Regions from separate parts of the Lysinibacillus sp. FSL K6-4013 genome, predicted to be linked through region 1. Evidence: riboswitches for the same ligand, from Rfam matches in the RefSeq annotation. Region 1 holds a riboswitch; each other region holds the start of a gene.
What was found. Region 1 has a riboswitch for S-adenosylmethionine ahead of MHB39_RS18180 (methionine ABC transporter ATP-binding protein). Riboswitches for the same ligand answer to the same signal wherever they lie in the genome.
Positions count from the first base shown of each region.

Region 2: linked by a shared signal. The riboswitch ahead of MHB39_RS02080 (O-acetylhomoserine aminocarboxypropyltransferase/cysteine synthase family protein) and the one ahead of MHB39_RS18180 (methionine ABC transporter ATP-binding protein) in region 1 are both predicted to bind S-adenosylmethionine.
Region 3: linked by a shared signal. The riboswitch ahead of MHB39_RS08425 (YezD family protein) and the one ahead of MHB39_RS18180 (methionine ABC transporter ATP-binding protein) in region 1 are both predicted to bind S-adenosylmethionine.
Region 4: linked by a shared signal. The riboswitch ahead of MHB39_RS20210 (bifunctional homocysteine S-methyltransferase/methylenetetrahydrofolate reductase) and the one ahead of MHB39_RS18180 (methionine ABC transporter ATP-binding protein) in region 1 are both predicted to bind S-adenosylmethionine.

Region 1 covers NZ_CP152031.1:3,658,590-3,661,726, forward strand. Annotated here, with positions in the region: gene MHB39_RS18170 (MetQ/NlpA family ABC transporter substrate-binding protein) at 1-253, opposite strand, end outside; gene MHB39_RS18175 (methionine ABC transporter permease) at 322-990, opposite strand; gene MHB39_RS18180 (methionine ABC transporter ATP-binding protein) at 980-2,008, opposite strand; SAM riboswitch class I at 2,091-2,194, opposite strand; gene MHB39_RS18185 (thioredoxin family protein) at 2,251-2,562, opposite strand; gene MHB39_RS18190 (hypothetical protein) at 2,577-2,918, opposite strand; gene gcvH (glycine cleavage system protein GcvH) at 3,010-3,137, opposite strand, start outside.
Region 2 covers NZ_CP152031.1:416,983-420,119, reverse strand. Annotated here, with positions in the region: gene MHB39_RS02085 (hypothetical protein) at 1-194, opposite strand, end outside; gene MHB39_RS02080 (O-acetylhomoserine aminocarboxypropyltransferase/cysteine synthase family protein) at 528-1,829, opposite strand; SAM riboswitch class I at 1,947-2,060, opposite strand; gene MHB39_RS02075 (glycerol-3-phosphate acyltransferase) at 2,216-2,848, shown strand; gene MHB39_RS02070 (DASS family sodium-coupled anion symporter) at 3,044-3,137, shown strand, end outside.
Region 3 covers NZ_CP152031.1:1,755,233-1,758,369, forward strand. Annotated here, with positions in the region: gene MHB39_RS08420 (heparan-alpha-glucosaminide N-acetyltransferase domain-containing protein) at 1-1,053, shown strand, start outside; SAM riboswitch class I at 1,224-1,319, shown strand; gene MHB39_RS08425 (YezD family protein) at 1,391-1,546, shown strand; gene MHB39_RS08430 (flavin reductase family protein) at 1,638-2,123, opposite strand; gene MHB39_RS08435 (VOC family protein) at 2,273-3,058, shown strand.
Region 4 covers NZ_CP152031.1:4,078,083-4,081,219, forward strand. Annotated here, with positions in the region: gene MHB39_RS20210 (bifunctional homocysteine S-methyltransferase/methylenetetrahydrofolate reductase) at 1-1,205, opposite strand, end outside; SAM riboswitch class I at 1,295-1,395, opposite strand; gene MHB39_RS20215 (protoporphyrinogen oxidase) at 1,495-2,889, opposite strand.

The DNA.
Region 1 (3,137 bases):
CTTGGTTTGGTAGAACATAATCTGTATAAGTTTCAATTTCTAGGTCTACGCCTTCTTTAGCTAAGATCGGTTTTGCTTTTTCTAAAATAACTGCGTGTGGTGTGTTAGAAGCACCTACTTTTAATGTTACGCTTTCTTTGCTATCTGTTTGATCGCCAGATGCTGATTTTTCATCTTCTTTTTTATCTGTACCGCAAGCTGCTAATGCTAGTACAAGTATTGATAAAAATAATCCTGCTAATAACTTTTTCATTTATGACACTCCCTTTTATTTGTTTAAAATATGTTAGCGGTAAAAACCGGAATAACCTCATTTCCGTGCTAGCGTTTATCAATTTTCTCGGTAATTAAATCACCAATCCATTGAATAATAAATACGACTACTAAGATCAAAATAGTTGCCATTAATGTCACATCTTGGCGATTTCGCTGGAAGCCGTCTAAGAAGGCTAAGTTACCAAGACCACCTGCACCGATAATTCCTGCCATCGCAGTATAACCTACAAGAGCAACAGCCGTTACCGTGATACCAGAAATCAAAGCTGGTAATGATTCAGGGACCAATACTTTCCAAATAATTGTAGAAGTTTTTGCTCCCATTGAACGGGCTGCTTCAATAACACCTTTATCAATTTCACGTAACGCAATTAATACCATACGAGCATAAAACGGTGCTGCACCGATAATTAAAGCAGGTAACGCCGCATTGGCACCTCGAATTGTACCTAGTAAAAACTTCGTAAATGGAATTAATAAAATGATTAATACAATAAATGGAATGGAACGGAAAATATTAACGAGTGATCCTGTTAAAAAGTTAACGATTTTATTTGCCCATAACTGATTGGGACTTGTTAAAAATAGAACGATACCAATGACTAACCCAAGAATAAATGTCACAACCGTTGATATAGCTGTCATGTATAAAGTTTCATACGTAGCTTGCCACATATTTTCCCAGTCTACATTCGGAAAGAGATTAGTTAGCATTTGCAATCACCTCCGTTTGTACTTCGACTGTATTTAAATAACGAAGGGCTTCTGCCACGTTTGTCTTTGAGCCATCAATTTGCACAATTAATGTACCGTAGGCACCATTTTTTGTTTGGGAAATGTTTCCATGAACAATACTTACTTCTACATCAAATTGTTTCACAAGATGTGAGATGACAGGCTGTTCTGTTTTTTCACCAACAAAAATTAATTTGACAAGTTGTCCAGTTGGATAGTTTGTTTTAATTTGTGCTACCGTATCCTGTGTTTCCTTAGTGTCTGTAATTTGAGATACAAACTTTTTGGTAATGGCTGCTTGTGGTGCTTGGAAGACTTGTAATACCTCACCACGTTCCACAATTTCGCCTGCCTCCATCACCGCTACACGATGACAAATTTTGCGGATGACATGCATTTCGTGGGTAATCAGGACGATTGTTAAGCCTAAGCGTTCATTTATATCAACGAGTAAATCAAGAATGGCATCCGTTGTTTCAGGATCAAGTGCTGATGTCGCCTCATCACATAGTAAAACCTCTGGATTATTCGCCAATGCACGTGCAATCCCTACACGCTGCTTTTGTCCACCAGAAAGCTGAGATGGATATGCCTTATCGCGCCCTTCTAAGCCTACAAGGGCTATTAATTCCTTCACACGTGCTTCACGTTGAGCCTTTGGAAAGCCTGCGATTTCTAAAGGGAAAGCTATATTTTCGGCAACTGTTCTCGACCAAAGTAAATTGAAATGCTGGAAAATCATACTTACCTTTTGTCTAGCTGCTCTAAGCTTTTGTCCTTTTATCGATGAAAATTCCTGATTGTTCACCGTTACTGTTCCTGCTGTTGGTTTCTCTAAACCGTTTAGTAAACGAATCATGGTGCTTTTACCTGCGCCACTATAGCCGATAATGCCAAAAATTTCACCTTTATTAATAGTAAGGTTGACGTCTTTGACTGCCGTTAATTCGCCATTTGCTGTTTTGTATTTCTTTGTAATATTTTGAAGCTGGATCATAGCGAATACTCCTTTTCTCATATAGAAAACCCCTTCACTCACAGACAAGTAGAAGGGGTCACGTATTATACGTTAAACCGTTCTCTCATCTTTCAAAGAAAAATCTTTGGGTGATTTGGCACCTTTTCACATTGTGATGGTTGCCGGGCTTCATAGGGCACTTCCCTCCGCCACTCTTCATAAGAGTTCGATATATTTAATGTTTTAGTAATATATTTGATACTTTACCACGCTAGTAAAGTTCAGTCAATTGATTTTTTTAACAATTCATATAAAAATGGTACGGATTGAAAGGCATAAATCTTTTCTGTCACTTTTCCGCCATCACTGATGAGTAGACATGGAACACTTTCAATCTGATGCTCATAGGCAATGTGTTCCAAAAAGTTGATATTTGCTTTACCTATTTGTAGCTGTGGCAGTAATTGTTCAATAATGGACATCATTTTAGATGCCACTGCACACGTTCCACACATCGGTGTATATAAATAAAATGCAGTTTTCTCTCCCGACTGTTTAGCCGCTTCCCACTGCTCTGTTGACCATTCTTCCATTTACTCACGCAACCTTACAAAATATATTCATTATGGATTGAAAAATGTGCACGCAGTAAAATCATCGCTAACACTTTTCTTGGTGTTGTTTCTACTTCCTTGTACGTTGGCATTGTGCGCAGATGTTCAGCTTCTGGATAATGTCTGTCCATTAATGCACGTAGCTTATCGCCTGAAGTATCTGCATCAAAAAAAGTAAATAGCTCACAGCCCTCATAGGGATCCAGTAGTTCTTCTAATTGATGCACACCAATTGTACCATTCGTACATAGTATTGTAACATTCTCATTCAAAATAGGCTCAATTTGTAGCTTATCTGAGCGCCCTTCTACTATCAAGCATTTTCCCTCGAACATTACGCCACCTCCATTTAGAGATCCCTACTTATAAGTCATTATATAACAAAAAACGCCGGTAGTTGCCGACGTTTTTCGATTATGGCTTGTCTTATTCAGCGATCATTTCTTCGTATTGCTCTGCTGTCATTAGTTTTTCGACTTCTGATGCATCAGCAGGCTCAACAACGATCATCCATGCTTTTTCATATGGTGATTCATTAACGAATTCTGGGCTAT
Region 2 (3,137 bases), 1.5 Mb from region 1:
TCCTTAACAGTATAGTCTTCTTTTTCAGTAAAAACTTGTTCTTGAAATGCTGTATGACCAAAAACTTGTTGCCATTTCTTTTCGACTGATGTAAGAAGGTGTTGAATGGATTTATTGTTGACAAAAACGTGTCCTTCATTTAGCTCATATATTAGATAGGATACAATGTTTTGCGCACTATAGATGTTACCCATTTTAAACACTCCTTTATCATCAGTTTTTTGGGAAGAGCAGTTACTGGCTAGGCAACTACTCTTCTATATATTCAAAAGTGAGGGAGCACTTATGAAAACATTTTCCTTTTTAACAATAATTTCCGTACTCTTAACTTATTTCCTAGTATATAGCATGGATTTAATTAAGTCAATAATACATATATAATTACTTGGTATTATTTTTTATAAGGTTCTGATAATTAACGGATGCTGTAAATAGTTGATGTAGCAACGTTTAACGCATTACCAAATGAGGCAAATCGAATGAGAAAATACGTAAACGCTACACCATTCTTCCCTCTGTTCTAAATCTTAAGCTTCTACAGTTTGTTCACTTGTTGTTGCCTGTGTAATGGCTTGATCTAAATCAGCAATAATATCCTCTACTGCCTCTAAACCGATGGATAAGCGAATGAGCGACTCGGTTACACCAGCTTGAACTAATTCGTCTGCTGATAGCTGCTGATGGGTAGTGGAAGCAGGATGTATAATTAATGACTTAGCATCACCTACATTTGCTACATGTGAAAATAGCTTCACGCTATCAATAAGCTTTCGCCCAGCTTCACGTCCACCTTTGATGCCAAATGTAAGCACTGAACCGAAGCCATTTCTTAAATATTTTTTTGCCAACTCATGTGTCGGGAAATCTTCTAGGCCATTATAATTTACATACTCCACAGATGGGTGGTTTTGTAAATATTCAGCCACTGCCAATGCATTCTCATTGTGTTTAGGGATACGCAAATGAAGCGTTTCTAACCCTTGCAATAAATTAAAGGCAGCATCTGCACTTAATGTTGGACCAAAATCACGTAATAATTGTACGCGTAGCTTTGTAGCAAAAGCAGCAGAAGCTGTATCAATTCCATAGCGTAACCCATGGTAAGAAGCATCTGGTTCAGTAAAACCTGGGAATCGCCCACTAGCCCAATCAAACTTACCAGCGTCTACAACAACGCCCCCTAAGGTTGTACCATGGCCTCCTATCCATTTAGTTGCTGAATGAACAACAACATCTGCACCATATTCAATAGGTGTAGAACCATAAGGAGAAGCAAACGTGCTGTCAATAATTAGTGGTAGCCCATTATCATGTGCAATCTTAGCTACTGCTTCAATATCTAAAACCTTTAAGCTTGGATTACCATAAACTTCTGCAAAGACAGCTTTTGTTTTATCAGTAATCACCGCATTGAAATTCTCTGGGTTTGTTTCATCTACAAAAATTGTTTTAATACCATAGTTTGGTAATGTGTTAGCAAATAAATTATACGTACCGCCATATAAAGAACTAGCTGCTACTATCTCATCACCAGCTCCAGCTAGATTTAAAATGGAAAATGCGATAGCCGCTGCACCAGATGAAAGTGCTACTGCTGCTGTTCCACCTTCCAATAAAGCCACACGTTTTTCAAACACATCAACAGTCGGATTGGTAATTCGTGTGTAAATATTCCCTGCTTCCTCTAGGGCAAAAAGACGTTGCGCATGAGCAGTGTCTTTAAATACAAAAGCAGTTGAGCGATAGACTGGAACTGTCCGAGAACCCGTCACTGGGTCTGGCTCTTGACCACCATGTAACAGCAATGTTTCTGGTTTAAAATTTGTCATTGTGTACCTCCAAATGGTTATTTTTTTACGATGGTACCGGAGATGAGGAGGATTTTTCTGTAGAAAACAAAAAACCCTCTTCAGCTAAGAAGAGGGTTGCGGTTGCAAGTTTTCCTCCCCTTATCTGCCAGATCCAAGTTAGAATCTGTAGGAATTAGCACCTTAGTAAGCTCATTACTTACTGGTTGCCGGGCATCATAGGGCCTATCCCTCCGCCGCTCTTGATAAGAGTATGAGATTCAATTTCCATCGTTGTTACACAGTATAAACATAGAGTTTTTTTCTGTCAACATGTAAATTTTATTTTTTCCGAAACTTCTGTCTGCTCTTATACGTAATATGAACGCATACACTATTTTAGAAAAAATTTTGAGAGGAGTATTTTTATGGTAAAGGCCGTGATCATTTTTCTTATGATTGGCTATTTAATAGGCTGTATTCACGGCTCTAAAGTGGCTCAATTTTTATCTGGGGTTGATTTAAAAAAAGCTGGCCACGGAAATGCGGGTGCCTCGAATGCTACTCTTTCCCTTGGCTGGAAATATGGCGTTTTAGTAGCCCTCATTGATATCGGCAAAGGCGTTGTCGCTATTATCGGTGCACATTTTTATCTAGCGGATGCCACTCATTTGACACAAGAACAAATATGGCTGCTTACTTACATTATGGCTGCTGGGGTTATTTTAGGTCATAATTTCCCATTCTATATGGGCTTCAACGGCGGGAAAGGAACGGCCTCCATCATTGGTATTTTACTTGCTGTTGATTGGAAGATTGGTTTATTTGCACTTATTTTATTTGTTATTTTATCCTTTGCAACAAATTATTTAATTGTAGGTGTTCTAGAATTTTATCTCGTTTTTTGTACAGCAACTTATTTATGGATTCCAGGCATTGGCCCAACCATTATAGCTGTCCTTCTTTTTGGCATAGCTATCATCCTGCATATAGAAAATATTAAACGTTTAGTTAATGGGACAGAGCCTAAAGTAACTACTGCTTTTAAGAAAAAGAAATAATATTTTATGGATATTTTTGTATTTTGTGTGACCATATATTTTCTCTTTATCTACTAATATTGCTGTAAAAAACATCTATTTTACACAGGTTTTTTTCTACAATAAAATAGACATATTCTTATCTTAATAAAACATTACGGAGTCCGATGTTATGGATAATAATCGTCATTTTTATCGTAGAAAGGATGAGAAATTATGTCTTCACCAAAACAAGCAGCTACAAAACGTAACTTAAAGCCTCTATGGATTGGCTTAGCATTCGCTTTACTAATCATTATTACTTTTTTAC
Region 3 (3,137 bases), 1.9 Mb from region 1:
TTTGCAAGAGCTCTCGCTATGCTTGGTATGTTCATTGTCAATTTTGGCGTCATAACAGGTTCTACAACGAATGGTTCAACACGGTTGATTGCCTTACAAAATATGTTTGAGGGGCGTGCGTCGGCCGTATTTGTCATGCTAGCAGGAATAGGAACAGCCTTAATGACTCGTCAGGCTAGAGAGAGTAAGGACCCAATGCTTCTTCGTCAGAATCGACTTATTTTGTGGAAGAGGTCGCTTTTGTTATTCGTGATAGGGATAGTACTATATGCGATCGGTTGGACAGGAGATATATTACATTATTATGGCGTGTATATGTTTGTTGCCGCATGGTTGATTGCCCAATCTAAGAAAAGGATGATGTTTATTATCGGTGTCATTCTTATCCTTTCACAATGGCTTCAAATTCAATTTAATTACCTTGCTGGCTGGCATCCAACATATGTGTTACTAGAGTATCTGGATTTTTGGACACCAGTAGGATTTATTAGAAATTTGCTGTTTAATGGCTATCACCCACTTTTCCCCTGGATTTGTTTTTTTCTGATCGGCATGTTAATCGGCACATTAGATTTAACAAATCGTACATTACGAAAAATCTTATTGGTGACTGGTTTATTGCTAGTCATCTTGACTGAGGCTTGTTCAACAGTATTCATTAAGATGACAACCATTCATTTATTGGATGTAGAGAGTGCATTGTATTTATTTGATACAGGACCGATTCCACCAAATATGATGTATGTCCTATCTAATTCGGCTTCGGCTATTGTCCTTATCGTGGGCTCCATCTATCTTGTAGAGACATATAAAAATAAAGTCATTCAATCTTTAATCTTAACTGGACAAATGTCTTTAACGCATTATGTTGGCCATGTTTTTATAGGCATTGGAATACTAATTGTTTGCCAAAAGCTGGAGAACCAAACACTTGCTTTTTCTATGTTGTATGCTTGCTGTTACTTTTTAGGATGTGTCTTTGTTTCTGTATGGTGGAGGGCTAAACATCATCGAGGCCCACTTGAATTCATAATGAGGAAATGGAGCTCGTAATAAATTAATGGATTGCCATCTATTTCTCACTGACTAGGCATAAAATACTTTAGGTATAAGGAGTCTTTTAATCTAAATGACACATTACATAGTATTCAACTAGGTTTTCTAATATTTTGTATTGACATTCCTATAGCGGAATTATAGAATTATTTTCAAGAAACGCAGTACTCTTATCAAGAGAGGTGGAGGGACTTGGCCCAATGAAGCCTCGGCAACCGAAAAACAGGTGCCAAATCCAACAGATGGTGTCTGAGAGATAGGAGGGGCTATCAATCAGTTTGATGCGTTGGCCTCTTTATGAACAATAAGGAATAAGAAAGAAGGGGTGTTTCGTATGGCTCAGTCAGTAAAAGTAGATGATAAGAAACTAGAGGCAATTGCGAAGGCGATTCAAAATCTTGAATTTGGTGAAGTGCATATTACGATTCAAGATGGTGTAATTGTGCAAATTAATAGGCTTGAAAAGCAAAGATTTCCGCAGAAAAAATAACAATGATTTCAGTAGAACTTATGTCAAATGGCCACCTATAAGCATGAAGGATATCCTGTGCTTACAAGTGGCCCTTTTTTTGTGTGATAGGCTAGCTATAAAAGCCTTTTGGTATGGGACCGATATGACGGCGATGATAAAGCAAAGGCTCTTTTTGAGCATTTGTAATGTCTACCACCTGCCCAATAAAAATGGTATGGTCGCCCGCATCGATTTGCTGAAATGTTTTACATTGTAAATTAGCTGCTGTATCATGTAGAATCGGTAGTCCTAAAGTGGAAGTTGACCACTGTGCTTGTGCAAAGCGATCAGGGATTTTACTAGCAAAAAGTGTACATAAATGCTCTTGATCACTCGCTAAAATATTGACCGCAAAATTTGGCGCAGCCGTGAAATAAGGATGGAGCTGAGATTTTTTATCGAGTGACCACAAAATAAGGAGCGGGTCGATTGAAACAGATGCAAAGGAATTGACGGTTAAACCAATAGGTTGTGTGTCATGACATGTCGTGACAACTGTTACGCCTGTAGGATAATTACCTAATGCCAATTTAAAGGCAGCTACTAAATCTGTCATTCAAATCACCTCTTTATGAAATTAGTGAACGGAGTTTGTAGGTAAACGAAACTTTTTTTCATATCCTACTAGTAACTCCTTTTCTTGAGTAAATTTTAAACTAATCAAACATATAGGTAAAGGTAATGGGGAAAGAAAGGGGAATGGCCATGACTTTATATTTTGATCATCTGGTTCATCAAGTGGAATCACCAGAAAATATAAAGGTTTTCTTCAATAAACGAAATGTTCATACAGTGAATGGTGGGCAGCACACGATGTGGGGGACTTATAATACGTTAAGCTACTTTGGCTTAAGCTATATTGAACAAATTGCTATTTATGATCGTGATTTATTTGAGCAAGCGGCACAATACCCATATTCCCTACATTATACGTTTAAACGTGATCAAGAGCGCCAGGGATTTTCTCGAATTGCCCTGCGTACAAAAAATATTGAGGAAGAGGGTCGGCGCTTGCGAGCATTGGGCTATGAAGTATATGGGCCAGATGCATGTAGCAGAACAAGACCAGATGGCACAGTGGTAGAATGGAAGCTACTGCATTTTGGTAAGCCAGATCTTCCAATTGATTTTCCATTTTTGATTGAATGGGCGGAGGAAGATGAAGAGCGTTTGGCACAATTAAAGGCAAGTGGTGCCATTGATGTAAAACAGGCTATAACGATGGAATCCGTCCAATTCTATGTCAGGGACATGCAGGCAACCGTTCAGCTGTGGCAAGAGGTGCTACAGCTACCAGAGCCTACGCAATATGAGCAGTATATGTCACTACAGCTACCGAATATGCGGTTAGATTTCTACAAGGAAGAGAGTGCGAAGGCAATGACACTCGGTCATGTCAAAGAGGGACCATTTGGCGTGACATTAAAGGATCCTAAGCGAACAAAGGAAACATTAGTTTGCCCAGGTGCTTTTTATTGGATAAATCGATAATGAAAAAAGGCTGGAACATAACTAACATGGACCTTCATTAAGCCGAATAATCTTTAAACATGATAACTAGAAAAACCGA
Region 4 (3,137 bases), 420 kb from region 1:
AGACCCATTAAATGCGATTGAAGACCAATTAAGTTACGGTCTCGACATGTAATATGTGTTAGTGGGCGTACACCATGTGTACTCTTCAACAATGCTCCCATTGCAATATTGCTAATCCGTGGTGAGGCCAGTGAATTGTCTGCCATCATGACTACATCTGCACCTGCATCATACAATTGCTTTGCTCCTTCAAGGAATCCATCAATCTCTAAATGTCTAGGCGTATCCAACTCTACTATGACAGAGCGTTCACGTTTTACTTTTTCATGAAGAGGCTCATACTTTGGTGGCTCCGCTTCACGTACAATCTCAATCTTTTCAGGTTTCGCATGCTTCTCCTGAACCGGTGATAACTCTTCTAAATACTTCTTTGCTGCTGCAATATGTTTGGGTGTAGTACCACAGCAGCCCCCGATTAAACGTACACCTTGGTCACGTAATTCAACAGCTGCTCGACCAAAATAATCAGCTTCTGACTCATAAACGACACGTCCATCCTCTAAGTCAAGAAGTGACGCATTCGGATAGGCAGACATGAATGCCTTATTAGGAAGTTCTACACCTTCAAATGCTAGAATTGTATGGTGAGGACCTAGTCGACAATTGACGCCAACAATATCTGCACCGAGGGCTTCAAGCTCATGGAGAGCATTATTTAAAGACATCCCATTTTGTAAAACACCAGGCTCATGCATAGAAACTTGTGCAATAATTGGCAAATTTGTTTTTTCTCGTAGCATCTTTAAGGTTGCTGATAATTCTTCAAAATCATAATAGGTTTCGAGTAAAAGACCATCTGGATTCCCTGCCAGTAAGACACTTGCTTGTTCTTCAATAGTCGCTAATATTTCATCCAAGGTTGCATCACTTTTACGAATTCCCCGAATACCTCCAATTGTTCCTAAGACAAATTGACCGCCATCTGCCGCTGCTCGTTTTGCAATGGTAATAGCTGCTTCATTAAACTGTTGGACACGTGATTCTAATCCATAGCGAGCTAATTTGATGGCATTTGCACCGTACGTATTCGTTTGAATGATGTCAGCACCAGCCGCAATATATTCTCTATGAATCTTCTCAATTAACTCGGGTCTCTGAACATTCATTTCCTCATGGCAATACTCCAATCCATAGCCATATAGCACTGTGCCTATTGCACCGTCCGCTGTCAATACATGCGTTTTTAACTTTTCAAGCAATCCCATAAAACTAGCCTCTCTTCCTATGTCTCTATATAATAAAAAGCCCTCTTTCATAAAAAAAGAAGGCTTTAACGATTCATCATTGTTGTTCCTTCTCATCTTCGACTCAACGGTCTTCTGGATTTAGCACCTGACAATAAAGTTGGTTGCTGAAGCTTCAATGGGCCAGTCCCTCTGCTTCTCTTGATAAGAATTAAGTATGAATTTTTTAAATAATTAAAAGAATCATATCGTTTACTGACGAATGAGTCAAGACTATTTCACATAAGAAAGTTTTTTTCCACTTAAAACCTTAGAAATTGGCAAGTTCCTTTGCAAGCTCTTCACCAATTTTTTTCCCATTTTGAATGCAAGCACCAATACCTACGCCAAAATATGAGCACCCAGCAATGGATAAATTTGGATATTTTTCATGTAATTCATGTAGTAACCCTTGTAATGCTTCACGATGCGCTAGATCATATTTAGGCATTTGATCAATCCATTTTGTTACATTTACAACGGTTGGCTGTTCTTCTATTCCTAGGCTCTTTCTCACATCTTCTAAAGCAACTGCTGCCAATTCTTCATCCGTCATGGCACGTAGTTGCTCATAGGCTGGATTGATGCTCTTATAAAAGAGTCGCACAAGTAATTTATTTTCTTTCGATGTATGCTTCCATTTGCGACTAGTCCAAGTAGCTGCATTACAAGTAACGTCTGAATTATGGGAAACAATATAGCCCGTTCCATCTGCTGGTAATCTAGAGTCCGGCACATCAAAACCTAAATAAATAGTAATCGCTGACGCTGTCGTAAATTGGTCAAAATAGCGATTTAAAGATTCATCCTGTAGTAGATTTTGGACAGTATCGTTCGGTAATGCTAAAACGACATATTCTGACTCAATAATTTCACCATTGGCTAAGGAAATTGTATAGTTCTTATCTTGTTTTTTAACATTTAGAGTAGTAACGCCCTTGATGATTTCTACATCGGATAATGTTTGTTCAAGTCGATCAATTAAAGAAGATAAACCATTTTTAAAGGATATAAATTTTTTGTTCGCTGCTTTAACAAATTGCTCACGATTCGCATCAAAGCCTCTAATAATACTTCCATAATCATTCTTATAATCAATCAGATACGGTAAAGTAGAGCCAATAGAAAGCTGATGTAAATCTCCCGAATAAACACCTGCAAGGACTGGTGCAATTTGATTTTTCACCAGTTCCTCTCCTAAATAGTAAGTTAAAAATTCACCGATTGAACTTTCCTTTGTGAAGCGATCGTTAGGTAATGTTAAATCCTTCAACGCTTCTTTTTTCCCTTGCTCGGAAATGAGTGTACTTTCCTCTAAGGATGTCAAACTCATCGGTATTCCAAAAGTTGAATCTGCTGGAATAGCGTGTAACTCATTATTCGTATAAATATAAGAAATACCTGTTTCGTTGTAGACTAGTTCCGCTTCAAAATCAAGCTCCTGTACAAGTTCCATAACACCTTGGTGACGCGCTACAATAGAATCAGCACCTGTTTCCATGATGAAACCTTGTTCATGTGCCGAATATAATTTGCCTCCTAAATATGTATTTTTTTCTATAAGTACTAGACGAACATCTAAATTATGTTCCTTCACTTGACGTTGCAAATAATGCATTGTACATAGTCCTGTAATACCGCCGCCTAAAACAACAACTGTTTTCATAGTAACCGCCCCTATTATTCGTTCTTTCTACAGTATAATCTTTTTTTCACTGAAAATTACGTTAAACCCTTTACAAATTTAGCAAAAATAGAGCTATTTCATCAGCGAAATAGCCCTCCTTAGTGTTGAAAAACAAAACAGTCAATTGAAAGGTAGAAATGGATTTCCGTTGCAGGCTACTTGCTTTCCTGTGGGCGAGCGCCGAATCGCTCCTCCGCTACCGCTCCGTGCAGGGCTTCGCCTGTCTC